DNA from 4 places in the Pontibacillus sp. ALD_SL1 genome. Region 4 is predicted to be linked to each of the others. Evidence: predicted binding sites of a transcription regulator. Region 4 holds the regulator's gene; each other region holds the start of a gene.
What was found. The regulator Rex, encoded in region 4, represses fermentation and respiration genes when NADH is low (regulators of the CRP and FNR family bind a similar motif). The targets are predictions, from matches to a motif close to TTGTGAAATATTTCACAA.

Region 1 (7,999 bases), 140 kb from region 4:
GGCTGCTCATACCCTGAGCGAATCAGTTCTTTCTCAATATCAACTAGGATTCCTTTACGCTGAATAACGAGTGTTCGATCATTCAAATAAAGTGAATTCGTTTTTTCCGGCTCTTTCTCAACCTGTCGGCTTACACGGTTAATCTCTTCATGCAGCTTATCTTTGGCCGGATATTCATAAAAGTGTTCATCCTTGTTTGCTTGATCTTCTGACAGGACGCCGAGAATAATACCCGTACGGTTTTCTAACGACCAGTCATAGTATAAGTTATCAACTTGAAGGTCCGCCACAACCGTTAACGTGGCCTTCAGTTCATGTAAAACTTCTTTCATTAAAAGGTCCCGTGTCTCTTCCACCTTCCGATCGTGACCTTGGCTACGAAGGACACGCTCTGTCGGGGTGAGGAAATCACGAAGATAAAATGTAATAAACGGATGCTTAATCGACACATAGACAGAAGCTGGTCCTTTGCCATAGTGCTCTCGTAAAAGCTTTCCTGTATAACTCGCTAATTCAGCTTGAACGGACTTCTCTTCCATATCTCTCAACCCTTTTCTTTCGCAGTTTCTACTATCGTCTGATAGATACTTTACCTCTTAAGAAAACAAGCTAAACAAATCGTAGAAGAAGCGTTCAAAAAAGCCAAAGAAGGCTAACCTTCTATGGCTTAGGTAGACAGTAATTGTGGTTTCTTATTGTAGGAGAAAAGTTTATTCATCTCTCCCGTGGCTATTATAACGCTTCTACCATTATTTTTAAATAATAATGTTAAATGTTTCCGTTGCTTCTGGTTAGAGGTAGATGGTCCGAAATCAAAAAGTTATGTTTATACTTGAGAGGTCTTAGAGGATTGACCTTTCAATGGTTTTAGTCCTTTCACAGACACAGGTACGTGTTGTTTTTTCTGGTTTAAGTATACGTAGACAGCTCCTACAAAGAAGCCTCCGCCGATAATATTGCCAAGTGTAACAGGAACGATGTTATGCATGAAACCTCCAAGACTCACTAAAGCTGTGTGAGGAGAGGATAATGCTAGTGAAAACAGAGCGACGTTTGCAATACTATGTTCATAACCTGAAATGAAGAATGTGAACACAAGAAGCATCATTAGCATAATCTTCGAGATATCCTCCTTCACTTGCATAGGAACCCAAACAGCCAAACATACGAGCCAGTTGGCTAAAATGGCACGGAAAAATAGTTGGGAGGTTGGTACGTTCATCTTCTTCTCAGCTGCAGCGATTAGAAAAGATTCTTCAGGAATAATGGTTTGAAGAAGACCTGTAAAATAGATCATCCCCGCCAAAAATAAGATCCCTATAACATTCCCTGCATAGCAATAACTCCATACTTTTATCGTATCCCACCAAGTCGTCTCTTTCTTTAAAGAGGATACAGTCAAGTACATCGTGTTTGACGTAAAGAGTTCTGAACCGCCATAGATAATTAAACAAAAAGCAACTCCAAAAAACAACGCATTCAAGAGATAGGTTGATGCTACATGTTGTTCGTAAAAAGGCTGAGCAAGTGTAAAAGATAAAATAACAGCAAATCCAATATAAACCCCTGCTAACGCAGCTCGGATTAAGTAATGACCTGGGCTCTCCTCCACCATTTTCTTCTTCCCGATAGCCTTTTGCACTACCTGGTGTATTGTGTGCTCCTCCATAAAAATCACCCCCACCCGTTATGTGAATCACTTCACATTTAATCTTATGCCTGTCTTTTAAGAATGGCAACCTTTATCACTAATTTGTAATATATAGAAAATAGTAACGTTTTCGTTTCAACTTTAAGTTGACAATATAATGGAATAAGGTTCTTGCCATTAAAAGAAACCTCCCTTTACAAAGAGAGGTTTTTAAGACTACATATTCCTTAGTTATTCTCGAGCTTCGCTGAAGCAAAGCCTAGGGCACAACCAAAAATCGCTCCACCTAATACTTCCACAGGTTGGTGACCAAGTAGTTCTTTCAATTCTTTCTCTCGCTCTACAAATTCAAAGCTTGGGAAATCCCCAGCTAAAGAGGCAAAGCTGTCCTCTAACTCATTTACAAGTCGTGCGATCTCACCAGTATGTCGTCTTATTCCTTGAGCATCATACATAACAATCGCTCCAAAAACCGTGGCTAGCGCCGTTTCTGTATGACGCGCTCCCTTATGAGAAGCTAAGTACGTAGCTAAGGCACAAACCCCAGCCGAGTGAGAACTTGGCATTCCTCCTGTCGTCGCTACCTGCTTCCAGTCCCAATTACCTGAAAGTTTCTTATGGGTTAAAATTTTTAGCCCTTGAGCGATCCCTATTGATGATAAAGCTGTTAGAATTCCTCGATTCATTTTCTTCATCTGTTCACCCTCCGTAACATCATCTTCATTCCAGTCATGAACTTCTAGTAACTCCATACCCCGAAATGGGTCAATTTAAGCAGGTGATGTGTGTAAAAGCTATGTGTTTCAAACTGTAGATGAAGACCATCGAGAAACTTTTGACTCAATTGTGTGAATGTTGAACAGTGCATCCACGGTATAAATGTTCTCCCAAGAAACATACTAAACTAGACAAAAGGAGGGATTCACATGGCAAAGAAAACAAAGAAAAACGATGCAGAGCAAAAGCACAAAAAAGGATTTGATCCGAAGAAGATGGACGTTGAATTTGGACAAGAAGTTACGGGCGAATTCGGAAGTGCCGCAGCGAACAAAGCGCACAAAGAATCAGCTAAACGCGCACGCAAATCGAAGAATCCTGAACAAAACTAAAAAAAGGACTTCCTCATTACAGGAAGTCCTACTCTTTCTTACGCAATATTCCATTATCAATACAAATCTCCGCATTAAATTCTTTATAACCTACTTCTTTAAATTGAATGGAAATGGCATCGCCGCCGTACTCTTTAATAACACCAACGCCAAATTTTTGATGCTCCACTTCTTTCCCTACCTCAATCTCATCCCATCCGAGCAAACTCTTATCAGATAAATCGGGAGCGGGGCGTGTACGTCGTGTTACAGCTCTCTTCTCATCAGGGAACTTGGCAATTCTGCGTACATTGGTCAAAAACTGCGACTCAGATACACGCTCGTCCCCTTTATACCCATAAGTCAACAGCTCCAAGTGAGTACGTGCACGCGTCATACCAACGTAGAAAAGACGAACCGCTTCTTCCATCGGGCCATATTCTTTCTTCCGATAGCTGTCCATATCTTCCTTCGAAGGTACAACGCCATTGATTAAATCAATCATATAAACCTTGTCATACTCAAGTCCTTTAGCACTGTGGAAGGTAGTCAGGGTAAGGGAACACGACTCTTTATTATATTTAGACGTTTGGACCAATTGTTCAAGCTCCTTCAGCCGGTCTGCAAAACCTTTTAAAGACCCGAGTCCTTCTGCAATCTCTTCTAGTGTATTTAAAATCGTGAACAAATGCTCGCCGTTAAAGCCGAATTTCTCTACCATCTTCTGAATGGCTTTGTCGTAACCAAGCCGATCGCGAATGACACGGATGGCTCTCGCGGGTTCCATCTTGTTCATCTCAGCGAACAGCTTCTTTGCCTGCGTCACGTTTTTCTTCTGATAAGAAGGGAGCTCAGTTTCAAGAAGAAGATCAAAGACTGATTCCTGAGCGTTGTGACTTCTGAGAAACGCTATCTGCCTCTTTGTGATATACGCATTAAACTTCGTATGAATTCTCTCTAGTATATCCACGCGTCGATCATTGTAAGTGAATCTCATAAAGTTGAGGATGTCCTCAACAATCCAGTGTTTGAAGAACTTCGCATCAATATCTTTCATATAGAAGTCGATCCCTGCTTTACTAAGCTTATCCGCAAGGGGTACTGCAGAAGCGTTATTTCGGTACAATACCGCGACTTCTTCGTCTGGACCGCTTTGTTTCACTTGCTCCGTCACGTACTTTAGCTGATCCTCATAGCTTCGCATTGCTTTAATGGCAATCGGATTGGCTGAGGGATTTTCGGTGAACATTTCCTTATGAAATCGGTTCTGATTCCGCTTAATAAACTGGTTCGAAACTTCAACAATCTCAGTAGAAGAGCGGTAATTCTGCGACATTGTGAGCACAGTCGCATCCGGGTACGTCTTCTCAAACTGAAGAAGCTTCGTCACATCAGAGCCGCGCCACATAAAGATTGACTGGTCATCATCGGCCACAACACATAAGTTATTTTGAGGCTTCGCAAGCAGCTCGACAATCTCATGCTGAACAACTGAATTATCCTGGCTCTCATCTGTTAGAATATATTCAAACTGTTGCTGATACCTGCTCAGGATCTGCGGATCATCCAACAAGCTTTGATGACAATACGTCAACATATCGTCAAAATCGAGCAGTAAAGAACTTGTGTACTCTTTCTTAAAACGTTCATAAGCCTGATAGATCGACGCTGCATTCTTGACATTCGCCTTTACTTTATAAAGCTCTTTCCCACTAAGCATCCGGTTTTTCACGAAACTGATATACGTCATCAGCTCGTCCATCTCATCATCAGAGATTTGGGTCCCGTTCTCATCTTCAAAGAGCTTCTTTAAGATAAACTTCTTGTGAAGAGGCACATGGTCCCCGTGGAATCCTTTCCTCCACTCGTCCTCATTAATCTGTCCTTCGATGAGCTGAAAGTCTTGTCCTTCTTTCCTTAAAGCCTCCCGAACGACCTTAAAGGCAAAGCTGTGAATGGTTGAGAAATGAACCTTATCATCTGTTAAGCTAGAGAAGAATTCATCAAAGCGTTCTGACATATCCTGAGCCGACTGCTTACTAAACGTGATCGCCATAATACGCTCTGGACTAACCTTCTTCTCTAACAACAAGTACCCAATCTTCATATTAAGAGTTGTCGTCTTCCCAGATCCAGGTGAAGCTAGCAACAGAAGCGGCCCATCCGTATGCATCACAGCTTGTTGCTGCACCTCATTTAAAGCAACCCCTGTTGCCTCCTTCATTCTCGTAAAGAAATCCATTAAAGCCTCTCCCTTTCCTTATCTATACACAGAACAAAAATAGATGGAAGAAGGCACAGCATCCCTCTTCCATCTATTCTCCTCACACGACATGACTCGGTCTATGTCCTACTTGTATTATATCTTCTATCTCTATGAGATTCTACCTCTTTTAAGGTGGTAAGCTATGTTAAAATAAACTATTATAAGCAGAACCACGTAGGAGTGAACGACCGATGGATAAGAAGGATATCGCCGGAATTCGCCGGCAGCTGAAAGTTGATAACGATCTACTCAAGATCCAGAACATCTTTAACGTCTATATCATGAAAGAAACAACAGAAATCTACCACCATCAGAGCCAGCCATTTGAACTACTAGAGCGGGAACAGCAAGAACTGTTTATGAACAATTTCAAAAAGTTGCTAACAGGAAAGCTCGATGAAAAGTTGTTTGAACTAAAGTTTCAACGAGAAGCCGAGAATCATACGCAGCTTATTTTACATAAAGGCCTGTTAACCAATAATGTTCAGGACTGGATGCAAGAAATGCTCTATATGACGGAGAAGATGATCGCAGAACGCCCTTACGAACACGATGTAGTCATTACATTCGTCCGGGCAGAATATTTGAAACCAACGCGTAGAGGGAATTCAGAATCAGAAGAGAGTGACCGGGACACTGTATACTCCCATCCCTTCATCCTTTGCAGCGTGAACAAAACAGAAGATCCGAAGAAGGAATATCAATTCGACTATGTGCAGAAAGAGTTTAAGTACAACATTGAAGTCGACCCCGTCGTTGACCTGAATACACCAATGGGCGGCTTCCTCTTCCCTACGTTTACCAATCACTCAGCGGATGTGAACCACATTCTGTACGCTTCTGGAAAAGCTCATGAGCCAGACCTTCATTTTGTAGAAGAAGTGCTAAACGGTGAAGAACCAATGACGGCTATGGAGGATAAGGCAGTATTTGAAGAAGTGATTCGCGATGTCGTGGGTGATCAACTTAATCCCTCTACGCTCGGGAACGTCTATCGTGAGGTCAATCAAGTTGTTGAAGACCATGAAGAAGGCGAAGAGCCACCGAAACTTGATTATAGAGACGTTGAGCGCGTTCTGACCATGAGCGGTGTAGAGCAGGAGAAGATTGATTCTGAGAAAATCAAAGAATCCTTTAAGAGGTACACAGAAGACGATAATTATGAATTAAAAGCCAGCAGTATCGTACCGAAATACAAGTCAAAATCAATCAAGATCAATACGAAGCTCGCCAATATCTCCATTAGTCCGCAAGACTTAGAACACGTCAAACAAGTCAATTTCGACGGAAGACGTTATCTAATGATCGAACTAGAAGAAGATGCGGAGATTGAAGGCTTTAAGATGTTGCCAGAAGCCTTTGGCGGTGCCACAAAAGCAGAAGAAAAAGAAGAAGAAGGAGACAGTTAACTGTCTCCCTCTTTTCCTTGATCAAACGTTTGATCAATTTATGATTCGTAAGGAATTTCTTCATCCTCGCACCATCTCTCGGCGACTTTAAGAAATTGAGCTTCCCGATAAGCATACCAATCTTCTGCGAGGCCTAAGTCTCCCACCATATCTTTAAAACGGCGGAAAGCTCCTCGGCCGCGAATCGCCCGAAGTAACTTATTCCCCTTCTCTTCATCTTCTAGCGAATGAGCGAAGGATTCCATCACTCTATACTCGTCCAAGTCACGTGGTGTTGGCAGTTCTACGAAGCGACCATTCTCATCCGCGACAAAAAGATCGGCCCATTTACGATTTTCTTGCTGCCAATCCGGTAAATGATCAATTGGCTTCTCGTCTTCTGCATCACGGATCTCATCATGAGTGATTGTGATGATCTGTCCTGTTTCTTTGTCCAGGTATATATTCCAATCGCCATCGTTCATTTCTGCGTTCTCAGCAATAGTTTGAAGGTTTACTTTCATTACGTTCAGTCCTTTCCTCCATAAATCATAGTTTTTTATAATTTCAACGCCCTTTTCGGCTCTACTGTAACAAACCTTACTTTGCACAGAACAGCCCTAAAGCACCTAACATGCCCACAAACCTCTCCGATGTTATAATAGAGGCACGTAAGAGACATGGAGGTATGTATCATGAGAATTGAAGTATGGTCAGATGTAGTCTGCCCGTTTTGCTATATCGGGAAACGTCGTCTAGAAGCGGCTCTTAAAGAATTTGAACAAGCCGATCAAGTAGAGATTGATATACAGTTTAAAAGCTTTGAATTAGACCCAAATGCTCCAGTGAACAGCAATCAAACCACCAATGAAAAACTCGCTGAAAAATACGGCAAGACCTTAGAAGAAGCCAAACAAATGACAGCAAATATGACTGAGCAAGCTGCAGCAGTTGGTCTTGACTTTGACTTTGATCGTACGATTCCAACAAACACGTTCGATGCTCATCGCCTCTTCCAACGTGCTTCTGAAAAAGGAAACGGCAACAAAGTATCTGAGCACTTATTCCAAGCTTACTTTGAAGCAGGCAAACACGTCGGCGACCGTTCCATCTTGAAAGAAATCGCCCTTGAAGCTGGTCTATCAGAAGAAGACGTAAAAGCTGCCTTTACTGATGAGAAATATGCAACAGCTGTAAGAAGCGATGAACAAGAGGCCGGACAAATCGGTGTTCAAGGCGTTCCATTCTTCGTATTCAACCGCAAATTTGCTATATCAGGCGCCCAGCCGAAAGAAGTCTTCTTACAAGGCTTGCAAAAAGCTCACGAAGAAGAGAAACAAGCACCTGCTTTCGAATCGATCGGCGGTAAAGACACAGAAGTATGTACGGATGAAGGATGCGACATCTAATGAAGAGTTTAAATATACAAAAATAAGACAGGGCTCTAGGCCCCTGTCTTATTTTTTAGCTATATTTTATTGATCAAACGTTTGATCAATAGCCCATCACCTTCGATATCAAAGGGGTTTAGAGAGTATTGATGAGATACTCTCTAAAGGAAAGATAGTAATAAAATCAGCAAAATCGGAACCACTAACACAATGTA
Region 2 (7,999 bases), 750 kb from region 4:
GCTGGCTTGTATTTGTTGGTAGAGCGTTTTGAGGTCAGTAAGTGGAGCTGGATTGGTATTGGAGTTCTATTGGCGTTTGGGCACATCATCCGTCCGATTGGTCCTTTTGTACTGCTAGCGGTTGGGATTTATATCTTCGTCGTGTACCTGTTAAAAGGTGACCATAAACTAAAATCTCTTGGGAAATTAGCGGGGATAATAGGTTTGTTTTTCATCATTCAATTCTCCGTGAGTCAGGCCTTTATGTCTTCTGGAGTTACAGATTATCCGCTTGAAAACCGTGATCCTCTATGGAAGTTCGTGTTAGGGCTAAACCATGAAACGGACGGAACGTATTCTGGTTCTGATGTTGAAATTCTTGCTCCTTTAGATGAAGAAGAGCGAGAACAGAAGCAGCGGGAACTGATTGAGGAAAGGCTCTCTGACCCAGGTGAAGTGCTTGTACTCATGAAAAATAAATTCCAAATTATGTGGGGAGAGGAGCACGATTCATCTTTCTACTGGGGCTTAACAGGCATCGAAGCTCCAAATTTAAAGACGCTCCTTTATCAGATTGATAAGGTAATGTTTACTCTTTTCTTCGTGTTTGGAGTAGTAGCCAGTGTGAGGTTGCTGTTGAGCAAGCGCTCAGAGATTCCAATGAAATCTCTTCTTTTTGTACTGCTCGTGATCGGATATGCCATGATTCATTTGATTATCGAAGTGCAAACGAGATACCGCTTCTTCGCCATGCCAGCCCTCATTATGCTACAAGGTTACGGCATCTACCTCGTTTCAGAACGACTAAAGCTACTGTTTAAGCGGGACGTGAGGACAGTTTCGTCGTCCCTTCGAGAGACGAAATAGTTGGTGGTAGGATAATAAGTGCTTTCAAACGCAGGCTGATAGATCAGCCTGCGTTTTTTGTGGGCCAGGGGTACAGTTCACCCGTCCCCCTGGCCCGGCTCAAACTCCCATCAAAGAGAGAACAAACGTACATACACAAACAACAGCTAGTAGCCCAAGGCTATAGTAGAGCGTCTTCTGGAATAGGGCAGACTCCTTACCCGTTTGCTTAACGGCAGCAGTCGCGATGGCGATTGATTGAGGAGAAATGAGTTTGGCCATAACGCCTCCGGCTGTGTTTGCTGCGAGCAGTAGGGCTGGGTTGGCTGTGATTTGTTCAGCTGTTACGACTTGTAAGTGACCGAATAGGGCATTGTTACTTACTACTGAACCTGTAATGAAAACACCGAGCCAGCCTAAGATTGGGCTGAAGAGCGGGAACAGGTCGCCTGTTTTAGATAGCGCTAATCCAATGGTAGAGCTGAGGCCTGCAAAGTTTGATAGATTTGCAAAGCCCATGACGAAGCAAATCGTCAGAACCGGTACCCATAATTCTTTTACGGTTAGCTTTAAAGAGTTCATTCCTTGCGGTAATGTAATCGCAGAGCTGAATAATCCTGTTAGCATTACAGCTACAAGGATCGCGGTCCCTGTTGCAGAGATGATGTCTAATTTGAATAATGCATCTAGTGCGACCGTTTCTGGAGAGATCGGTGGTGCTTTCATAATGGTCTCATGCAGAAACGGCATCGGTATCATTTTTGTCGTGTTCGCTAAAAGCCCGTCCTCGCTGAATAACGCTTTAAAAGCAGGTAAGCTCCAGATCGTAATCGTTGCGGTTAAGATATAGAACGGAGACCAAGCTTTCACAATTTCCTTAAGAGAATAGGTTTCCATTTGTGTAGTCTCTGGTGCATCGCTTTCACGGTAAATCGTTTTTGGTTTCCATTTTCTTAAGAATAGAGCAAGTCCCGCCATGCTTAGAAGCGCTGCTAAAATGTTAGCTAGTTCAGGTCCTAAGAATAAAATAGTGAACAATTGAGTTCCTGTATAAATTCCGCTTACGACAAGTAGAGCCGGAAGTGTTTCTTTAATTCCCTTCACACCATTCAAAATAAAGACGAGTAAAAATGGGATGGCAAAAGAAATCATAGGTAGCGTAAATGCGAGCATTCTAGATAGTTCCATCGTTTCCAAGTTGCCCATCTGTGCCCCAACAATGACGGGGATCCCGATGGCTCCGAAAGCGCCGGATGCGGCATTGGCGATCAAACATAGGGCGGCTGCTTTCAGTGGACGGAAGCCGAGTTCAACGAGCAGGGCTGCACTGATCGCAATCGGTACACCGAAGCCGGCAGCCCCTTCAAGAAAGGCGTTAAAACTAAAACCGATTAATAATAGCTGTAAGCGTTGGTCTTCTGAAATATTTGCGATGCTAGCCCGTATTACGGTGAATTTACCGGTCCGGACAGCAATTTTGTAAAGCCAAACGGCCATGATGACGATGTAACCGATCGGCCATAACCCCTTCGCGACGCCTAATACAGAAGCGGATAGGGCTTGGGCAAGCGGCATATCAAAGAATAGGACAGACACGGCCACACTCAAACAAAGAGTAAGAAAGGCAGCGAGTATGCCTTTCATTCTAAACTTTGTTAAGGCGAGAAAGAAAAACAAGATTGGTAGAAATGCGATAAATGCACTGATTAATTCGTTTCCAAATGGATCGTACTGTTGTAACCACATCGGATATCATCTCTTTCTACTACAGAATAATCGTTATGCTTCAAAATTTTGTTCTAAGATGTCTTTCAATACGCGAGCACTATGGCTGAATTGCTCTGTTTCCTCGGCATTTAAGCTCACTTCCACCACATTGCGAATCCCGTTACGGTTAATCACAGCTGGAACCCCGATATAGACATCTTCTGTGTTGTACTCCCCGTTCAAGTAGGCACTCACGGTCATGATGCTGTTCTCATTGTTTAGGATCGCTTTTGTAATTCGAGTTAGTCCCATTGCAATGCCGTAGTAGGTGGCGCCTTTTTTCTCAATGATGTGATAAGCGGCATCGCGAACGTTTGTGAAAATCTCGTCCAAGTCTTCAAGTTTATAGTCAGGGCGTTGTTTCATCATTTCTAAAACGGGTACGCCTCCTACGGTCGCATGACTCCAGACAGGTAGTTCTGTGTCACCATGTTCACCGATGATTGTGGCGTGAATATTAGATGGTGCTACTTCGAAATATTCGCCAAGCATGTATCGGAAGCGGCCAGAATCAAGGATTGTACCACTGCCAATCACGCGCTCTTTTGGCAATCCGCTGAATTTCCATGTTGCATATGTTAAGATGTCGACTGGATTGGTAGCGACAAGGAAGATCCCATTGAAGCCACTAGCCATCACGTTCGTTACGATTGTGTGGAAGATAGATAGATTCTTCTTCACTAAATCCAATCGAGTTTCGCCTGGTTTTTGGTTGGCTCCTGCACAGATGCACACAATATCGGCGTCTTTACAGTCGTCGTATTGTCCGTACCATGTTTTTGTAGGGTTAGGGGCGAATACTTTTCCATGATTTAAGTCCATAGCGTCACCCATCGCTTTGTCCTCGTTTAAGTCAATGATTACTAATTCTTCTGTTACGGCTTGGTTTAACATGGCAAAAGCATAGCTGCTCCCTACGGATCCTGCTCCAATTAGTGCCACGCGGTTTACATTTTTAGTTGTCATTTTGAATTCCTCCGTAGAAAAATGTTTTATGTGAATCTCTTCACAATCTTATTGTGCACTTTCTTGAATATGGAATCAATACCATATGTGAAACTTTTCACAAAAAGAAACAAAAGACACTAAAAGAGCGCTTACATGTTCACGGTTTGTTCACAAACTGATGGGATGAGGGGACAGGTTCCTTGTCCCAGTTGGTGGGCCGGAGGGACAGGTACAGTGTCCCGGCAGTTTATGATTCTCTTTTGTTGACCATAATGGTTCTAAAAGGGTCTGGGAGGGGGAGCTTGAATGGAGGAAGAAGGAAATTTCTTTAAAGGCTTTTTGTGGGCATTGGCACTTAGCGTACCAGTCTGGGCAGTCATTATAGGCGTCATTCGTTTGGCTGTTTAACTAGTAGAAACATAGAAAATCTAAATTATTCATAAGCCTCTGTCTAATTGATCAAACGTTTGATCAACTAGACAGAGGCTTATTTTATAGGCGTTGAGAGGAGGGGGTGGGGACAATGTACCTGTCCCTTTGTCCCGAAATTAAGGAAAAATTATAAAAATTATAGTAATATTATAAAGTGGGCTATTTTGCCTAAATAAGCTTCAGAAGGGACAGTTTCATGGAGAAGGATAAAAAATTATCGTTATTAAACGATCGTAACAAATTAATTATTAAATTATCTTGGTTTTCTATTGTATTGAGTCTTTTAACAAACTTCACAAGTCATGCGGATTGGTTGATTGCAGGGATTATTGTGGGGATTGGAGGTACTTTTACAACAATAGGTACAATCTTAACTTGGAAAGAAATTGGCGTTAAGTATGTGATGTACATAGTCATGTTCAGTCTTACATTAATCACCTATTTTATGGTTGAAAGCAACCCGCATATGATTTCATACTTAATGGTTTATTATAATTTAGCGGTGATATCCGTTTATCAATTAATGAAACCAATTGCAGTCATTTCCTCTTTGCAAATAGCTTTAACCGTTCTGTTTTATTTACAATTTGGCACGGAGATGTTCCCGAATTACGGAGTGGAAGGTTTAATTTCTCTTATTCTATACATCGTGTTAGTGACGGCTTTTCTAATGTTCCAGGCAAGGCTGAATACGAAGCTTCAGGAAGAGTCGAGTGTGAACGAAGAAGAAGCTCTGTCAGCAAAGCAGCGTGCTGAAGAGATGGTTACACAAGTACAAGGTTCCTTAGAAACGCTTAGTAACTTTAGTGATAGTTTAAAGGGTAATATAGAAGTAACAGGTCGTGTATCTTCTGAAGTGACCAAAACTTTTAATGAAATGGCCTCAGCCATTGAGCACCAAGCAGCGGGTGTTATGGATATCACTAGCCTTGTTGATCGAAGTAAGTCAAATGTAGATGATGTGAATGTAAGTTCAAACTCCATGAAGGAAAATACCGAAAAATCGGTTGAAGTAGCAAATAAAGCATTTGATCAGATGAATCATTTGAATGGGGAGATTGGAAGCGTGAATTCCATCATGATGGAAGCGGAAGATTCAATGCACCAACTTCAGGAAGAAGCAAATGAAATTAGCGATATCATCCTTGTCATCAATAATGTTTCTGAACAAACAAACCTCTTGGCTTTAAATGCTGCGATTGAGGCCGCCCGAGCGGGTGAACATGGTAAAGGCTTTGCAGTTGTAGCGGATGAAGTTAGGAAACTAGCTGAGGAGTCAAAAGCCTCTACTGTTAAAATCGCTTCTATATTAGAAAAGATCCAAAGCAATATTATTGGTTCAGTAGAGAAAGTTACAGAGGGAAGAGTGGCGGTGACTTCAAGCCAACAGAACTCATTGGAGATTAAAAATGTGCTAGAAATCATTAAAGAAAATGGCAACAACGTGGTCGCTCAATCTCAGGCCGTTGATGGAATCATAAAGCAATTACTAGAATCGTCTGAACGAACAAGTGATCAAATCAATGAGGTATCTTCTATTACTCAACAGACGGCAGCGGGTGTTGAGGAAGTTCTGGCTAGTGTGGAAGAACAGAATACGAAAGTGAATGAAATCGTTGAGGATTATTCTACGCTTGAAGAGTCTATCCAATCGTTTGTGAATGTTGTGAATCGTTCATGATGTGGGATGGAGGGACAGGTTCCTTGTCCCGGCGTGTTAATGTGGAGAATTATGATAAGAAACCCTTTCTTGATCAAACGTTTGATTAAGAAAGGGTTTGTAGATCGCCTGGTGCATAAACGCTAGCCCCTTGGAGCTCATAGCAATAGGATTACTGAGAAAGTCTTCTCTTGATGAGGAGGCTTTCTTTTTGTTTTGCGGGGTATTGTGTCGGACGCATAAGGGGAAGAACTCCGCTGAAATTTTTGTGAAGTTCACCCAATTGTAATCTTATATCATTACAATTCATCTCATTTGTCGTACAATTTATTTGGGTTATAGAATAAGAATAATGAGTGAATACAATTCGTTTATGAAATAAAAGGTGATGACTATTAAACATATAAAAAATCTTGTCTTTGCTTTATTAGGTATCCTTTCACTTGGTGTAGGCATTGCAGGTACCATCCTCCCTGTACTCCCGGGCGGCCCTTTCTATTTATTTGCGGCTTTTTGTTTCTCAAAAAGTTCAAAGCGTATCGAAAACTGGTTTCAAAACACAACGGTTTATCAAAAATATGTCTTAGCCTTTCTGCAAAAGAAAGGCCTGACGAAGAAAGAAAAGATCCGGATTAATATTATTGCGGATAGTTTTATTATCGCTTCGTTCATTATGGTAGATATTCTAGTTGCTAGAATCTTTATGGTCGTACTCGCTTTGTATAAACATTATTACTTCATTTACAAAATTGAAACGATTGATTAGGAGCGGGGGAGGGCAGGTACCTCGTCCCTTCGCCTTTCGAAATATAAAAGAGTAACGATCAACACAGAGGTCCTTCTTTGGAAACGACTTCTGTGTTTTTTTATTTGTTATAAATGATGAATGTAGCATTGCGGTCTATTAATAAATGACCTTTTTCTACTCTATATCATGCAAAACGTCAGAGAAAGAGTCCATAGCCGAAAGAGCTTTCTGCAAACAGATATTTTGTTATGCAAAGGGACAATGTACCTGTTCCACCGGCCTACGGAAGTGTCTCCCCAGCCCCCTTCTGTTCTATAAAAGTATCTGAATTCTCAAATATTAACATGGACAGATCGTCTGATTTCCCTTATAGTGTTATATAACATCAATTTAAGGAACATTTATGGAATATGTCCTTAATTAAGGAGTGTCGGAATGGTTGCTACGTTTCAAGAAATAACAAAATCAATTGAAAACGATATCATTGAGTTTCGTCGATATTTACACCAGAACCCTGAACTAAGCACACAGGAATGGAATACATCACGTTTTATCCAGGATCAGCTTAAGGAATACGGTATTCCGTTTAAAGCGGGCTATGCGGATACGGGTGTGTTAGGCATTATTGAAGGGCAGCAAAAGGGGAGAACGGTAGCTTTACGAGCGGATATCGATGCTCTTCCTATTACGGAACAAACGAATCATGATTTCCGGTCAACAAGAGACGGAGTTATGCACGCATGCGGTCACGATGCCCATACGGCTATGTTACTTGGTGCAGGTTATGCACTGAATCAACGTAAGGATGAGCTAGCTGGTACTGTGCTACTTGTGTTTCAACCGGCTGAAGAGAATTCCCCCACAGGAGGAGCGGCTCAGATGATGGAAGACGGTGTGTTTGATGACTATGAGCCAGATGTGATTTACGGACAACACGTTTGGCCAAGTCTTCCTGTAGGAGAAGTTGGAATTCGTGATCAAGAAATGATGGGAGCATCAGACCGATTCACGATCACCGTTAAAGGTAAGGGTGGACATGCTAGCATGCCTCATGATGGAAATGATGCGATTATTATTGCCAACCAAATCATCACAAGTCTCCAGACGATCGTTAGTCGAAACGTTAACCCAATTGAATCGGCCGTCGTGACGATTGGTAGCATTCACGGGGGATACGCCCACAATGTGATCGCAGATAAAGTCACCTTAGAAGGAACAGTTCGTACGTATCAACCTTCCGTTAAAGAAAAGGTGAAGCAACGTTTTCACTCTATTGTGGAACACGTTACGGAAGCTTTCGAGGGAGAAGTGGACATTACGTATTTAGATGGGTACCCTGCTACCATTAATACACCGAAATGGGCCGAAGTTGCTCGTAACTCCACGCAAAAGATTCTAGGTCCAGAGTCAACGCCAACCGTCGATCCTGTATTAGCAGGGGAAGACTTTTCCAGGTTCCTAAATCGATACCCTGGCGCCTTCATCTGGTTAGGAACGCAAATTGACTCAAAAGAAGATCAAATGGGACTTCATAACCCAGGCTTTATGTTAAACGAAAAGGCTCTCTCTTCAGGAAGTGCGATGCTAGCACAAGTAGCTAGTGACACACTCGTTCATCT
Region 3 (7,999 bases), 1.1 Mb from region 4:
ACGGAGTGGGAGAAACAAGCATTAAAGCAACAATTAGGATCTTCCATTATAGGTAGTAAGGAAACGGTACAACATCAGCTCGAATCATTTATTGAAAAGACTGGCGCAGATGAAGTTATGGTGATTTCCCAGATATATGATCATGCCGCTCGACGCCGTTCTTATGAAATTGTAGCTGAACTGTTTAAAGGGGAATAAGCATAAAAGAGCAGACAATCGTCTGCTCTTTTTTATGTAGTAAAGGATTAAAGGGTGTCAGACACCCTTTACCACACTAAAATATATTTTTTTGTGATTGTTCTATTTGAATTAAGAAATTTGGGCAAAGTAATCTAGAGTACATTTAAAGGAGGAAGCATGTATGCTTGAAGGAAAATCTGCTCTTATTACTGGCTCTGGTCAGGGGATCGGCTTTGAAATTGCGACGGAGTTCGCAAAAGCTGGTGCAAAGGTTATGTTAAATGATATCAACGAAGAAACACTTAATAAATCCGTAGAGGAATTAAGATCTCAAGGCCATACTGTTGAAGGTGTAGTGGCGAATGTAGCTAAAGAAGAAGACGTTAAGAACGCAATCGAAAAAACGGTTGAGAAGTTTGGTTCTATTGATATCCTTGTAAACAATGCTGGAATTCAACATGTAGCTCCAGTTGAAGAATTTCCAAGTGAGAAATTTGAATTAATCTTGGATATTATGTTGAAGGGACCTTTCTTCGGAATCAAATACGCGTTCCCTCACATGAAGGAACAAGGTTATGGTCGCATACTAAATATGGCTTCCATCAATGGATTAATTGGTTTTGCAGGTAAGGCCGGATACAATAGTGCAAAACATGGTGTAATTGGACTAACAAAAGTTACGGCTTTAGAAGGCGCAGATCACGGGATCACGGTCAATGCCATTTGTCCAGGCTATGTTGATACACCACTTGTTCAAAATCAGTTAGAAGACCTTGCAAAGACAAGAAACATCGATAAAGAAAAAGCATTAGAAGAAGTTATTTATCCTCTTGTTCCGCAGAAGCGTTTACTTCAGGTACAAGAAATTGCAGATTACTCGATTTTCTTAGTAAGCGAAAAAGCAAAAAGTATCACCGGTCAAGCCGCTGTTATTGATGGCGGTTACACGGTTCAATAAAACGTTAGCACTTATGCCCTTAGAGTACATAAACTCTTAGGGCATTTTTATTTCTGAATATATCCATATAATCCAGCGAATGTGGAAGGATTGAAGTTGCTGGAAGGGGCCGTTATGCTTATGAGTGCTTGGGCTTGCTCGGGGACGACTCGCTTTCCTGCGGGGAGCTGGGAAGCGAGTGGTTTCCAGGCCCACCTTACACTGAACTAAAGCAAACGGAAATATTCTCTCAGCATCGATGATTAAGATTAATGTCCTTATGGAGCAGGTGGTTATCATTTAATCCAAACGTCACTATTAGTGAATACAAAAAAACAAGAGCTTGGAGTTCAAGCTCTTGTTTATACTTAGTGATTAATTAATCCCCATCATGGCTAAGAATATAATCGCAATTGTCGCGATCATTGGAATGAGGAGCCCCACGACGAAGACGTCTTTATAAGAATCTTTGTGAGTTAAACCTGTAACAGTAAATAAGGTTAGAAGCGCTCCGTTATGTGGCAGAATGGAAGCGCCTGATGCGACAGAGGTGATACGGTGGAAGGCTTCAAGACTTAGGCCCTGTTCAACCGCAATGTCATAATACTCTTCACCCAGGGCTTCAAGAGCAATTCCCATACCACCAGAAGCTGAACCTGTAATCATGGCGAGCAATTGTACCGCAAACGCTTCGGAGAAATATGGACTTAAAGGAATATCAAAGATTAACTCTTTTACCGTTTCAAATCCAGGAGAAGCCGTAACCACAGACCCGAATCCGACGGCAGCACTTGTATTAATAGTAGCCATTACTGAACCGGATGCTCCCCCATTAATAGCAGGAATGAAGTCTTTATAGTCTTTAATGTTAAAGAGCATGATCAGGATAATCCCAAACAATAGAGCTACTAAAATACTGAGTTCTTTAAATACATTTAATGTTACAACCACCGCAATAAGCGGGATAACAGATAAAATCCAATTTGGAAGTTCATCTTCGTTGATTTCTTTAACCTGATTGTCACCTTCAGGTTCCGTGAATTTGTCGTCTTTAGCATCAAGTTGTTTCTGGCGAAATTTTAAGTATGCATACCCACCTACCGCCATAATTAATCCGGCAACAATACCGAGTATGGGGGCTGCCATTGTATCCGTCTCAAAGGTGTTGATAGGGATGATGTTTTGAATTTGCGGTGTCCCTGGGATGGCCGTCATCGTAAATGTGAATGCTCCTAATACAAAGGTAGAAGGTATTAATTTACGAGAGACATTGGCTTCTCTGAACATCGCAACAGCTAATGGATATACAGCGAATACTACAACAAATAGACTTACGCCACCATACGTTAGGATAGCTGCTGAAAGAAGCATTCCTAATATGGCACGTTTTTTTCCGATAACACTTGAAATCTTATAGGCAACAGATTGGGCTGCTCCTGTATCTTCCATAAGTTTCCCAAAGATCGCTCCAAATAAGAAGATAGGGAAGTAGTCCTTTGCAAAACCTACAAAGCCTTCCATATACGTTCCTGTGTAGGCATCGAGTATGTTCATCCCACTTAATAGGGCTACGATTCCTGACACAAGAGGGGCGATCCATATAATCGACCAGCCTAAGTATGCTAGAGCCATTAAGAGGATAAGACCAATAATAATACTGAGCATAGTAAACCTCCTGATGTTTTAAATTATCTGTTTTACTATGTCCCATTCTTTTGTATTTTATTGATCAGACTGTGAGTTAAGATTTAAATTTAAATGTCAGCTTCTACTTTCCGAGTTTCCTGCGCTTTTGTTGAATAAATTGTTTATAGGCATATTAAAAAGCATGAATAGGCTAGTAAGCCTGTTCATGCTTATGGTAAAGAAAAGATCTAATTAATTTTGTTGATTTCATCTTGTGATAGCTTAAAATTAATATTTGGAGGTTTTTACCGCTGTTTTCATTGAGTGGGGAGAGCCTTTTGCTTTTCTAGGTAATCCGCAATCCCCATAGCTGATACTTCAAAATCAAGCTCGAGAACACTATATATTTCATGATCTCTTGGAATTCCATTAGAGTCTAGATATTCCGCGACTTTCTCATGAAGACGTTTCTTCAATTGAGTCAGATCTTCGTTTTCACTTGCTGACTCGTGACCTGCTTCCATAAAAATAGGTAACCACCTTGCAACCGATTTAAACACTTCATTAGGTTGATCTGACATACTAAAATGACCAAAGTAAATACGATTTATGGGTAAGAGGCTTAATTTCTTAATCGTTTCTAGCATGACAAAGGGGTCAAATTGATTTGGTGATGTAGAGGGTAAATACAAGGAAACATCGTGCTCTTCGGTATGTTGGTAACGAATACCACAAGCATCTCCAGTGAAAAGCCCCTGACTTTCTGAATCATATATTGAGATATGGTGATTTGCATGCCCTGGTGTATGGTAAAAGGTTAAAGTTGCAGAAGGGCCAATTTGAAGCTTGTCTTGTTCGTTAACAACCTCAATACGATCTTCTGGAATAGGTAGAATAGGAGCGAATAATGGCTCGAACTGATCTCCGTATACTTGTTTCGCCCCAGCAATTAGCTTAGAAGGGTTAATTAGATGGCGTTTCCCTTTCGGATGCACATAAACGGTGGCTTGCGGACATTCTTGCAGTAATAAACCGGAACCGCCAGCGTGATCAAGGTGAATATGGGTCAGGATAATATTCTTAACATCTGTTAGCTTAAATCCAAGATCTTCGAGTCCTTTCTTTATGTAAGGTACAGAAGGGGAAGGACCGGTTTCTACCAGAGTAAGATCTTTATCATCAATAACGTATATTCCCGTACGCCCAGGCATACCTAGGTCAAAACCATCAATTACGTAAGTGCGGTGTCCAAGATAGATTGGAGCTTTTTCTTCCATAAGAGTCACCTCTCTCTGAATAGTACCCCTATTTTACAAAACATTCAGATAGTTGAACAGTATAACGCTTTCAAAGAGAGGTGAGTATTCTTAATCTTTTAATACCCTTTTCCTAAAAATCCTTCACGGTCAAAGGTTTTGCGATTCGTTTTTTCAGCTTTTTGAATAAATTGTTCATGAAGAGAGGATGGATGCTCTTTATGGTTAGGTTTCTTAGTTTCTTTATCCTTACTCATCGTGTCACCTCCAGTATACGGATAGATTTTGTTGTTTTACGAAAAGTATGAAGGGAAATGTTTTTCTAGAAATCAGAAAAGTTGTTATGATTAAGAAGGTAATTCATATTCGTAAAGGAGTGAATGGGTAATGAAAGCGATTATACATAAAGAAATAGAAGGATTGGACGGATTACATTATGAAGAATGTGATGCGCCACAAGTAGGTAAAGGCAACGTGAAGGTGCGACTTAAAACAGCAGGCCTGAATCGACGGGATCTTGCAGTAACAAATCGTCACAAGATCGAACAGCCGCCTCTTATATTAGGTTCAGACGGGGCCGGTTTGGTTGAAGAGCTTGGTGAAGGTGTAACAGGATGGAACATTGGAGATGAGGTTGTCATTAACCCAGGATTAGGCTGGAAACATAATAGCGATGCCCCGCCACAAGGTTTTGAAATTTTAGGGTTACCTGATGACGGTACATTTGCTGAATATATTGTAGTTCCAGAAGAGAATATTGAAAAGAAACCTCAACATTTGTCTTGGGAAGAAGCGGGTGTTCTTCCGCTTGCAGCATTAACAGCGTATCGTGTTTTATTTACAAGAGCCAAAGTTAAAGAAGGAGACACAGTTCTGCTTCCTGGTATAGGTAGCGGTGTTTTAACGTTTGCTTTAAAGTTTTCCAATGCAATAGGGGCCAAAGTAATTGTCACGTCACGAAGTGAAGAAAAGTTAGAGACAGCTAAAGAATTAGGAGCTGACTTAGCCATTCCAACACTTTCCGATTGGGAAGAAGAATTAGCTGAGGAACAGGTGGACGTGGTAGTTGAAAGTATCGGACAAGCAACGTTTGAAAAATCTCTTGGAGTTGTTAAGCGAGGCGGTACAGTTGTCACATTTGGTGCAACGACAGAAGACAAAGTCGAGATTGATATTCGCAAATTCTTTTACGGACAATATAACTTACTTGGCTCAACAATGGGGAGTCGTGAGGAATTTCAAGACATGCTATCCTTTATTACCGATCATAGCATAAAACCAGAAGTAGATAAGATGTTTGCCCTATCTGACTATGAAGAAGCTTTTGCGTATATAAAAGACTCGAAAAACTTCGGTAAAATTGGCTTTACAATAGGCTAAAAAGGACAGGGCTCGCCAATTGGTCCTATTCGTGAAAGCGAAGAGGGATTAAAAGTGATGAACGAAGTTATGTATACTATATCTGCAATTATGAGGAATCTAAATGCCCCTATTAAGGCACAAATTGAAACATCACTTTTAGATAAGATGCACCAAATGGATTATAATATGAAATCATCGATGCAGCGGGATATGGAAAAAGGGCAGCCAGTTGAGGCAGAGCATTTCTATGGTTATTTGTTAGAAGCAGCGGAATCGCACTCCATAGATGCGCCTTTATTATCAGCAGTTCATGGGAATTTGATGGTATATAGTTCATAAATAGAAGTGACATTTAAAGGAATGGGCATTCATTATAATGCTCATTTTTTTATGGATCTTTGTAACTTTCACAAAAGAAGGGATATGTAAAAAGGTAAAGTGAGTTTGACGTAGGAGAGAGTTCTCACGTACACTTTACGTAAAGTAAGATTAACCGTAAAGGTGATGGAATGAAAAATTTGATTAAGGAAAAAAGGACAGCTAATAAGATTACACAAGAATATCTTTCAATACAGCTTCAAGTATCCAGGCAGACCATAATATCACTCGAGAAAGGGAAATATAAGCCTTCACTTGTGCTAGCTCATAAATTAGCTCAAGTATTCGACTGTGCCATCGAGGATCTCTTTATCTTTGAAGGCGATGAGAATATAAAATAACTCTCGCATGACCTACTAAAACAAGATGACAAGCATAGAATTGTTGTCTTGTTTTAATACGAGGCGAAAAACCTTTGACGTTTTATTGCGACAAAGAACTAAAGGGTGTCTGGCACCCTTTAGTTTGTTAAAGTGTCTTTGGACTGTGAAGGCTTTTTTTGTTTGGTGAATAGTTCGCGAGGGCTTAATAAACACTAATGGAGTAATACTCCTATTTTTACAATAAATATAGGCAGAATTCATGCATATAGAGGATATTTCTTTTATAATACAAAAAGAAGACATGTGAAATAATTCACATGGTGAGCTAAACGAGAGATGCAAGGAGACGAGATTCACTATGAATGTATTAAAACAACATGCTAAGAAACAAAAGGCTACCAGATTTTTGCTTATTGTTTCTTCTCTTCTGTTAGGGATAACGGTTATTGCTCAAGCATTATTCTTTGTGTCCATTGTCGATCAAATCTTCCTTAAGGGTGCAAGTTTCGAGAGTATTATACCTGATCTTATTGGTTTATTTTTCGTTTTAGTTGCTCGTTCGGCATTAACCTATTGGAACGGTCGAGCCGGCGTTAAGATGGCATCCCGAGTAAAGGAGTATTTCAGATCACAACTTGTATATAAATTTTCTAAAAATCCACTCCAAACGTCTATGGAAGGGCAATCAGGGCAGAAAGTAAGTACCGTACTAGACGCTGTTGATGAAATTGACGGCTACTTCAGTCAATACATTCCACAAGTTATTCAAACATCCATTGTACCCGTGATGATTCTTGTTGTGGTTTCTATGGAGCACATCTATTCAGGACTTATCATGATGATTACCGCTCCATTTATTCCACTTTTTTATATCATTATTGGTATTATGACAAAGAAAAAATCCGAAGAACAATTAGATAAAATGGCTGTTTTCTCTGGTCGCTTTCTAGATACCCTTCAAGGATTATCAACACTGAAGCTGTTCGGTCAATCTCGTAAGCAAAAAGAATTAATCGAGAAGAGCAGCTTAGACTTTAGAGATTCAACCATGGAAGTTTTAAAAATCGCGTTTGTATCTTCTCTTATGCTAGAGCTCATTTCTATGCTCAGTATCGGTTTAATTGCATTAGAAATTGGTTTAAGACTTGTATTATTTCAATCAATAACGTTTTCCGCGGCCTTTTTTGTGCTTATATTAGCACCCGAATTTTATTTGTTTCTAAAAAACCTTGGTCAGGCTTTTCACACAGGACGTGGAAGCATGGGGGCAGCTCAAAAAATTGCCGAGGCTTTAAATACAGAGTATCGAGAAGTGGAGTGGGGAGATGCTTCTCTTGGACGGAAGGACGATCCTCCTCATATTCGATTGAAAGATGTTCATTTTGCGTATGAGGCTGAAGGATTTGCTTTGAGGGGAATTCAAGCAGAAATTCCACCGTACAGTCAAACAGCTATAGTGGGGAAGAGTGGTTCAGGGAAGACGACACTTCTTCATGTGCTAGCTGGTCTACTTCCCTCATCAAAAGGTTCGGTCTGGGTAGATGATTTAGCGCGCTCTGAAATAAAAGAAGAGCAGTGGTTTGATACAGTCAGTTATATATCTCAGAACCCTTTTCTATTCTCTGGTACGATTGCTGAAAATATAGCAGTAGGTAAAAAAGGACAGGTTTCAAGGGAGGCTGTTGAGCAAGCTGCTATAAAAGCGGGGATCGCGCCTTTAGTGGAGTCCTTAGAACATGGGTACGATACACTTGTCGGAGAAGGAGGACGTGGTCTTTCAGGTGGAGAGAAACAACGTGTTGCAATAGCACGCGCTTTCTTAAAACAACCCTCCATCATCCTATTTGATGAACCGACCACAGGACTAGATTTACAAACAGAACAAATCTTGCAGTCTTCGATTCAAGAACTCAGCCAAAGTGCATCCATCATCACTG
Region 4 (7,999 bases):
ACTAAAGACAGGTGAACAAAACCTCTCATTATACCTCCACCTTGAAAAAGAGGTAGATTCTTGATTATTTTACCTAGGTAAAAATAAAGATGATTAAACACAAAAAGAGGCTTCTCGATAGTTTTTCAACTAATGAGAAGCCTCACTTATATTTCACGATGTTAGCATTTCGTTAGCAAAATCCTTCAAAACCCTCATATACCAAGGGTTTGAGCGGTCATCACATCATGCCGCCCATTCCACCCATGCCACCCATATCTGGCATACCGCCACCAGCATTATCTTCTTCAGGGTGATCGGCTACAACCGCTTCTGTAGTTAGGAACATTGCCGCTACAGATGCTGCGTTTTGTAGTGCGGAGCGTGTTACTTTTGTTGGGTCCACGATACCTGTGTCGACCATGTTTACCCACTCGCCTGTTGCTGCGTTAAAACCAACGCCAACCGCTTCGCCTTTAAGACGCTCGATAATAACAGAGCCTTCAAGACCTGCGTTGTGAGCGATTTGGCGAACTGGTTCTTCAAGTGCACGAAGTAAGATCTTCGCACCTGTTTCTTCGTCGCCCGTAAGGTCAAGTGCTTCTACTTTCTTGTAGATGTTCACAAGTGCTGTACCACCACCGGCTACGATGCCTTCTTCTACTGCTGCGCGCGTAGAGTTCAGGGCGTCTTCGATGCGAAGTTTACGCTCCTTAAGCTCTGTTTCTGTAGCTGCACCAACTTTGATGACTGCTACACCGCCAGCTAGTTTCGCAAGGCGCTCTTGAAGTTTCTCTTTATCGAATTCAGAAGTTGTTTCTTCTAATTGAGAACGGATTTGGCTTACGCGGCCTGAGATTTGTTCAGGGTTGCCAGCACCTTCAACGATTGTTGTGTTCTCTTTCGTAACCACAACTTTGTTCGCACGACCTAATTGATCGATTGTTGTGTTCTTAAGCTCTAGGCCTAGGTCTTCTGTGATAACCTGTCCGCCTGTGATGGTTGCGATGTCTTCAAGCATCGCTTTACGGCGATCACCGAATCCAGGTGCTTTAACAGATACAGCGTTGAATGTACCACGAAGTTTGTTCACAACAAGTGTTGCAAGTGCTTCGCCTTCAACGTCTTCAGAGATCATTAGAAGTGGACGGCTTTGCTGGACCACTTGCTCAAGGACAGGAAGAACTTCCTGAATGTTTGTGATCTTCTTATCTGTGATTAGAATGTAAGGATTCTCAAGAACCGCTTCCATCTTGTCTTGGTCAGAGACCATGTAAGGAGATGCATATCCACGGTCGAACTGCATACCTTCAACAACTTCCATCTCTGTGTTGAAGCCTTTAGATTCTTCAATTGTGATAACACCATCGTTACCAACGCGCTCCATAGCTTCTGCGATTAGTTGACCTACTTCTTCATCCGCTGAAGAAATCGCCGCTACTTGTGCGATGGAATCTTTACCTTCAATTGGTTTAGAGATTTGTTGAAGTTCTTTAACGGCTAATTCTGTCGCTTTCTCGATACCGCGACGAACGCCAACTGGATTCGCACCAGAAGCTACGTTTTTAAGACCTTCACGGATCATCGCTTGTGCTAGAACCGTTGCCGTTGTTGTACCGTCACCAGCGATTTCGTTTGTTTTAGAAGCTACTTCAGATACAAGCTGCGCGCCCATATTCTCGAAGTGATCTTCTAATTCAATTTCTTTCGCGATTGTTACACCGTCATTTGTAATAAGTGGAGAACCGAACTTTTTCTCAAGAACCACGTTACGTCCTTTTGGTCCAAGAGTTACTTTAACTGCATCAGCAAGGCGGTCTACACCGCGAAGCATCGAACGACGTGCGTCTTCACTAAACTTAATATCTTTAGCCATGAATAAATACCCTCCTAAAAGATTCTTGTAAGCGTTTATGATTGTCCAACATTAATTGTATTAGTTAACGACTGCTAAAATGTCACTCTCACGTAAAATTAAGTATTCCTTACCTTCGTACTTCACTTCAGTACCAGCAAATTTTGAGAAGATGATGTGGTCGCTAGTGGCTACCTCTAGTGCAACCTTTTCACCATTATCCGTCACACGACCAGAACCTACCGCAACAACTTTACCTTCTTGAGGCTTCTCCTTCGCAGAGTCAGGAAGAACAATACCGCTCGCGGTCTTTTCTTCTTGTTGTACTACCTCAATTACAATACGATCACCTAATGGCTTTAACAAATCAGACACCCTCCTCAAATGGTTAAAAACTATTCTTGTTTTGATTTATTAGCACTCTCTTAACTTGAGTGCTAACACAATTATTATAATAATGAATCTCCAGGTATTTTGCAAGCGAAAACATTTAATTTCTTCATAAAAATTTCCTCACAGAAACTCGCTCACTCCCCCAGCCGATTATGACTCATCTTTTCCGATTTAAACGTTTCTTTCCACTTCTTTAAATGTGTTACAATACGTAAGATAAAGGTATAAATTCTCAAAAGGAGTCGTTGCCGAATGCCAAGGCGCTATTGGTATGTCATCTTAACATATACGCTTGTCCAATTATCAGGTGGGTTGGTAGGTCAGTTCATTCTTTCACTGGACCTTGAGAATCCTCAAACCTGGCTGATCACCTGGACGATCTCATCCTTTATTGCTGGCCTTCTTATTATTACATGGCTCTTAAAGCCAGATATACAGAAGGACCTGCGTCAGGATTACGATATGGGTATCGGGTCTTACATCAAGTGGGGACTGCTTGGAATCTTACTTGCTTTCCTAAGTCAGTACGCCGCTACTGTCATTGAGTCTCTTGTCTTTGGCGTTGATCCTATATCAGAGAACACGCAAAACTTATCGGCTCTTGCGAAAGCAACACCGATCTTCATTCTCATCATTGCCATTGTGGCACCGATCTTAGAGGAGATCATATTCCGAAAGATTCTATTCGGAACATTACGTAAATATACGAACTTCCTCATATCTGCACTCGTATCAGGCAGTATCTTCGGGATCGTGCACGGCGAACCAGAGCACTTACTGAAATATGCCATGATGGGCTTAGTCTTTGCCTACTTATATGAGAAAACAAAGCGCATTATCGTACCGATCATCACGCACGCAACTATGAATTCCCTCGTCATTATTGCCCAGATGACAATAGATGTAGAACAACTGGAGCAAAACGTACAGACAATCCTGTTTGGAGGTTAATCCTATTATGAAAACTTCGCCATTCTTTATGGCATTCCTCTATTTTATTATGGGGATTTTATTTACGTATATCGCCATACTTAGTGTAGAAGAGACAATTTGGAACTTGATTACGCTCGTTTGCTCTTTCGTTGCGACAGTAAATTTCGCCGTCGCGATTCGACTTTTTATGCTGTTCCTAAAAATGAACAAAAGCAACAAAAAATAAGCGGCTTCCCCACTACGGGGATAGCCGCTTATTTTTATGCCACCATGTTCAGATCGTCTATTATCTGCTATTATATGGTAAGGTATAATTTGTAAAAAGGTGGTGATGATATGAAAAATCTATTACGCAGCACCGTGAGCTCTTTACTTATAGGGCTTGGATTCATTACAGGCATCCTTGCATTCGCGTATAAAATGTTAATACTATCTGATATTCCAGTTTCCTTTTCCACTTCGGAAGCCCTCGTCGCCCAGATGTTATTTTTTATCGCTACTACTTTCATAAGTTTTGGCATACTAGCTGTAAGAAGCAATTTAGGACGCGTCATAGCAGCAGGCTTCATCATGCTAGCTTTATTATTCAATCTTTCAGTTTTTCAGACACCCCTATTCGATCACAGGGCATCCGTTGCCTTTTTGCAAATGACTCCTATTTTGCACCTAAGTTTCCTTACACTACTAAGCCTTTACTTGCTTATTCGGAACTGGAAGCAACCACTATATTCGTATAACTAGAATCACCCACATACGACAAAAAAAGGCCATCCTCTTGATGGCCTTTTTTTATAGCAATTACGTCCCTTCTTCCTCCTCAGAAGAGCTCCCTGCTCCTTTCATAATAAAGGAAAACGGGATCGCTAAGACAATAACGACAGCCGAGACTAGAAAGGCTTCATTTAACGTTTGAAGCGTCGCCTCTGTCATATTTGCCTCTCCGGCTGCAATCACTGCTCGCCTTGTTTCATAATAGATCGAGAAGAAGACAATGCCGAATGATGAGGTCATTTGTCTAAGGACATTATTCATCGCCGATCCTTGAGCGACCAGCTCATCCGATATGGCGTTCATTCCAGCTGTTGTGGCTGGCATATTACTAAGCCCCATTCCAGCACCCCGTACTGCGTTTAACGCGAGGATCACCCAGTATGGAGTGGACAACTCCAGAAAACCAAGGGCTGTTGTGGCAGCAGCCATTACGAACAATCCAATAGGGATAACCGCTTTCGGACCTTTCTTGTCCAAAATCCTCCCCCCAATGGACATCGATACACCGCTTAATGCCGCTGCCGGTAAGAAAAGAAGTCCTGTCATAACCTCATTCAGACCATATACATTCTGAATCAAGAGTGGCAGCAAGAAGATTCCTGAGAAAAGACCAATCGATGCCGCGCCTGTTACGACAACAGATACGGCATACGTCGGAACTTTAAAGACAGATAAGTTCAATAAAGGCTGCGTCTTCCGATTTTCCACAAAGACAAAGGCCACGATCGACAAGATACCAACAACAATCAGACTTATGTTACTGGCTGTAAGAAGGGTCTCAAGTTCCTTCCCTCGTCCAAGGGCAAATAAGATTCCTCCGACACCAATCGTCACAAGAATAAAGCCAATGGTGTCGAATTTAAGAGAAGGATTTTTTTCCGTTTCGACTAAATATTTAGTAGATAGGATAATTCCAATCAGTCCAAATGGAATATTAAATAAAAACAGAAAAGGCCAATCAAAGAACTGAATGATTACCCCGCCGATTGTCGGTCCAATCGCAGGTGCTACCATGGCAGCGACCCCGTATACACCTACAGCTAGACCACGCTCGTGCTTCGGGAAAGCGTTAAAGATTAACGCCATCGCAATCGGCATCAGCAAACCACCCGCAATCCCCTGCACGGCCCTAGAGAGAATAACAAGGCTCAAGGTAGGAGAAATGGAGCCTGACACAGAGCCAACTAAAAAGATGATAAGCCCCGTCACATACACTTTCTTCTTCCCGAAACGATCTCCGAGAAAGCCTGTTAACGGCATTGTCATCCCCATTGCCACCATAAAGATCGTCAGCATCCAGCCTACACTTACAGCATCAGCATCGAAGATTTCCATAAAGCGCGGAAGCGTCGGGTTTAACATGCTGTTATTTAATATCACTGTAAATGTACCAAATAAGACGGATACAACGACAAGCCACTTACTTGATAATTTGCTCAAGCTGCGTCCCTTCTTTCGTTTCTAATTATTTCGTTTTACGAATCGTTTTCTACTATATCACATAATCCACTAGCCAAAACCAATTCCTACACACAAAAAAGAGGCTTAGTCAGCCTCTTTTGGTTCTTCTTCGTTGCCCTCTTCATGTTCGAGAGGATAATGTTTTAAAAAGTATGCCAGTGCTTGCAGCTCTACTGCTAGATCGATATGATGCACCCGTATACCTTCTGGGACAGATATCCGAGCTGGTGTGAAGTTTAATACACCAAGAATTCCTGCCTCTACTAACCGATCAGCTATTCTTTGCGCTTCATTAGCTGGTACCGTTAGAATCGCAACGGAAATCTCTTCTGATAAGTACTCCTCTAATTTATCAATATGATAAACAGGCACACCGCCTATATGACTACCGACTTTCTCTTCCTGCGCATCAAAAGCCATCTCAATCTTCGTGTTGTTATTCTTTGTAAAGTTATAGTGTAAGAAAGCAGTTCCGAGATTTCCTACTCCTATTAAAGCAACCCGCGTAACTTCATCTTGATCAAGAGTTTTACGGAAAAAGGTAAGTAAATAATTCACATTATAACCGTATCCCTTCTTACCAAGGGCACCAAAGTAAGAAAAGTCCCTACGAATTGTGGCTGAATCGACCTTCACCGCCTCACTCAATTCTTTTGATGAGACACGTTGCTTACCTTGGCTATGCAGATTATTTATAAAACGATAATATAAGGGCAGTCGCTTGGCTGTCGCTTGTGGTATTTTTGCCTGATCTAGCTCCATCTCTTATCCCCCTCACTTCATACCGTAACAGTACACTAATCGAGTCCTTAAAGGACCTTTCGCTGATACCGTTAACGCTTCCAATTTCTATAACCACGAATTCAGGAAGATCATAAAGATCATCCTCGTTCTGTTATGAATGAAATTCTATGTTTCTATTTGTTGTTCTATATGATGGATTGTCCTTACAGCATAATTGTAAAGAAATGTTTCTAATTTCACAAACATCTCGACCATGGATAAGAAGCCCGAGTTCACTTCAACGTGTGAACCTTGCTTCACACGCATTTCTTAAGATACACTTAACTCATTGAGGTGAACGACCATGATTCTTATGCAAATGAATAATATTACAAAACGCTTCGGCGCTGATCTTATTCTATCGAATATTAAATTAGAAGTACACACCAATGACCGAATTGCCATTGTTGGACGTAATGGAGCAGGAAAATCGACCTTGCTCAAAATTATGGCCGGTGAGCTTTCGTATGAGGAAGGTGAGCTCCACAAACCCAAAGAAGCTACATTAGGGTATTTAGAGCAGCACACCGGACTCGAATCAGATAAAAGCATCTGGGATGAAATGATCGCCGTATTTGACCATTTAAAAGCTATGGAGAAACAACTCCGTCAAATGGAAGAAAAAATGGCGGATCCTGACCTTATAGCTAAAGAGGAACAATACCAGAAACTTTTAAAAGACTACGATGAATTGCAATTGCGTTTCAAGAATGACGGCGGATATCGTTATGAAGCTGACGTTAAAGCTGTATTAAACGGGTTAAACTTCGGGGATTTCGATTTAACCACGCCAATCGCTACTCTTAGTGGTGGCCAAAAGACAAGACTAGCACTCGGTAAGCTCTTACTTTCTAAACCAGATATCTTAGTCCTTGATGAGCCGACCAACCACTTAGACATCGATACGCTTAATTGGTTAGAGCAATATTTGCAAGGCTACCCAGGAGCTGTCGTTATCGTCTCTCACGACCGCTACTTCCTTGATAAAGTCGTAAATGTCGTTTACGAAATCTCTTATCGCTCTTCTGAGAAATTCCACGGAAACTATAGCAAATATCTAGATCAAAAAGCCGCCAATTACGAACGCGATTTGAAGCAATTTGAGAAACAACAATCAGAAATGAAACGAATGGAAGACTTCATTCAAAAAAATATGGCTCGAGCTTCTACTAGTAAACGAGCTCAAAGTAAACAAAAACAACTTGAGAAGATGGAAAAGGTTGATAAGCCTAAAGGAGATCAAAAGTCCGCTAAATTCACATTTGATATCAACAGAAGAAGCGGAAACGATGTGCTAAAAGCGCGTGATCTTTCTTTCCAATACGAAGACAGTAAAAAACCAGTATTCGAAAACGTCTCCTTTGATGTAAATCGAACAGAACGCTTAGCACTCGTTGGACCTAATGGCGTCGGGAAAACCACCCTTCTCAAAAACATTATTGATAAACTCTCCCCTAGCGGAGGCACGATTCAATATGGAACGAACCTTCAAATCGGGTATTACGACCAGGAACAGGCTCAATTAAATTCTTCCAAAACTGTTCTTCACGAACTATGGGATGAATACCCGTTTATGGATGAGAAAGATGTTCGAACTGTACTGGGTAACTTCCTATTTACCGGAGATGATGTCTTAAAGAGTGTGAACTCTCTAAGCGGTGGTGAGAAAGCAAGAATCGCCCTGGCGAAATTAATGCTTGAGAAATCCAATTTCCTTGTATTGGACGAGCCTACCAACCACCTAGACCTAGATAGCAAAGAAGTACTAGAGTCCGCCTTAATGGATTATCCGGGTACCATTTTATTTGTCTCCCACGACCGTTA

Region 1: the regulator Rex is predicted to act here: its motif matches at 1,690-1,707, upstream of IMZ31_RS02155 (formate/nitrite transporter family protein).
Region 2: the regulator Rex is predicted to act here: its motif matches at 3,644-3,661, upstream of IMZ31_RS16745 (L-lactate dehydrogenase).
Region 3: the regulator Rex is predicted to act here: its motif matches at 6,364-6,381, upstream of cydD (thiol reductant ABC exporter subunit CydD).

The regions. Positions count from the first base shown of each region.
Region 1 covers NZ_CP062974.1:409,415-417,413, reverse strand. Annotated here, with positions in the region: gene IMZ31_RS02160 (Na-translocating system protein MpsC family protein) at 1-539, opposite strand, end outside; gene IMZ31_RS02155 (formate/nitrite transporter family protein) at 827-1,669, opposite strand; gene IMZ31_RS02150 (divergent PAP2 family protein) at 1,879-2,346, opposite strand; gene IMZ31_RS02145 (hypothetical protein) at 2,578-2,760, shown strand; gene IMZ31_RS02140 (ATP-dependent helicase) at 2,789-4,981, opposite strand; gene IMZ31_RS02135 (DUF4317 domain-containing protein) at 5,197-6,414, shown strand; gene IMZ31_RS02130 (UPF0158 family protein) at 6,453-6,917, opposite strand; gene IMZ31_RS02125 (DsbA family oxidoreductase) at 7,089-7,802, shown strand; gene IMZ31_RS02120 (DUF1648 domain-containing protein) at 7,946-7,999, opposite strand, start outside.
Region 2 covers NZ_CP062974.1:3,332,306-3,340,304, reverse strand. Annotated here, with positions in the region: gene IMZ31_RS16755 (ArnT family glycosyltransferase) at 1-846, shown strand, start outside; gene IMZ31_RS16750 (L-lactate permease) at 946-2,571, opposite strand; gene IMZ31_RS16745 (L-lactate dehydrogenase) at 2,605-3,558, opposite strand; gene IMZ31_RS16740 (methyl-accepting chemotaxis protein) at 4,169-5,653, shown strand; gene IMZ31_RS16735 (YbaN family protein) at 6,021-6,398, shown strand; gene IMZ31_RS16730 (M20 metallopeptidase family protein) at 6,816-7,999, shown strand, end outside.
Region 3 covers NZ_CP062974.1:2,947,498-2,955,496, reverse strand. Annotated here, with positions in the region: gene IMZ31_RS14975 (LLM class flavin-dependent oxidoreductase) at 1-198, shown strand, start outside; gene IMZ31_RS14970 (3-hydroxybutyrate dehydrogenase) at 362-1,138, shown strand; gene IMZ31_RS14965 (GntP family permease) at 1,493-2,782, opposite strand; gene IMZ31_RS14960 (MBL fold metallo-hydrolase) at 3,061-4,020, opposite strand; gene IMZ31_RS14955 (hypothetical protein) at 4,119-4,256, opposite strand; gene IMZ31_RS14950 (zinc-binding dehydrogenase) at 4,387-5,379, shown strand; gene IMZ31_RS14945 (ketopantoate reductase C-terminal domain-containing protein) at 5,398-5,700, shown strand; gene IMZ31_RS14940 (helix-turn-helix transcriptional regulator) at 5,871-6,080, shown strand; gene cydD (thiol reductant ABC exporter subunit CydD) at 6,421-7,999, shown strand, end outside.
Region 4 covers NZ_CP062974.1:270,889-278,887, reverse strand. Annotated here, with positions in the region: gene groL (chaperonin GroEL) at 221-1,855, opposite strand; gene groES (co-chaperone GroES) at 1,916-2,200, opposite strand; gene IMZ31_RS01600 (CPBP family intramembrane glutamic endopeptidase) at 2,480-3,178, shown strand; gene IMZ31_RS01595 (YdiK family protein) at 3,186-3,386, shown strand; gene IMZ31_RS01590 (hypothetical protein) at 3,497-3,901, shown strand; gene IMZ31_RS01585 (MDR family MFS transporter) at 3,959-5,371, opposite strand; gene IMZ31_RS01580 (redox-sensing transcriptional repressor Rex) at 5,477-6,154, opposite strand; gene IMZ31_RS01575 (ABC-F family ATP-binding cassette domain-containing protein) at 6,480-7,999, shown strand, end outside.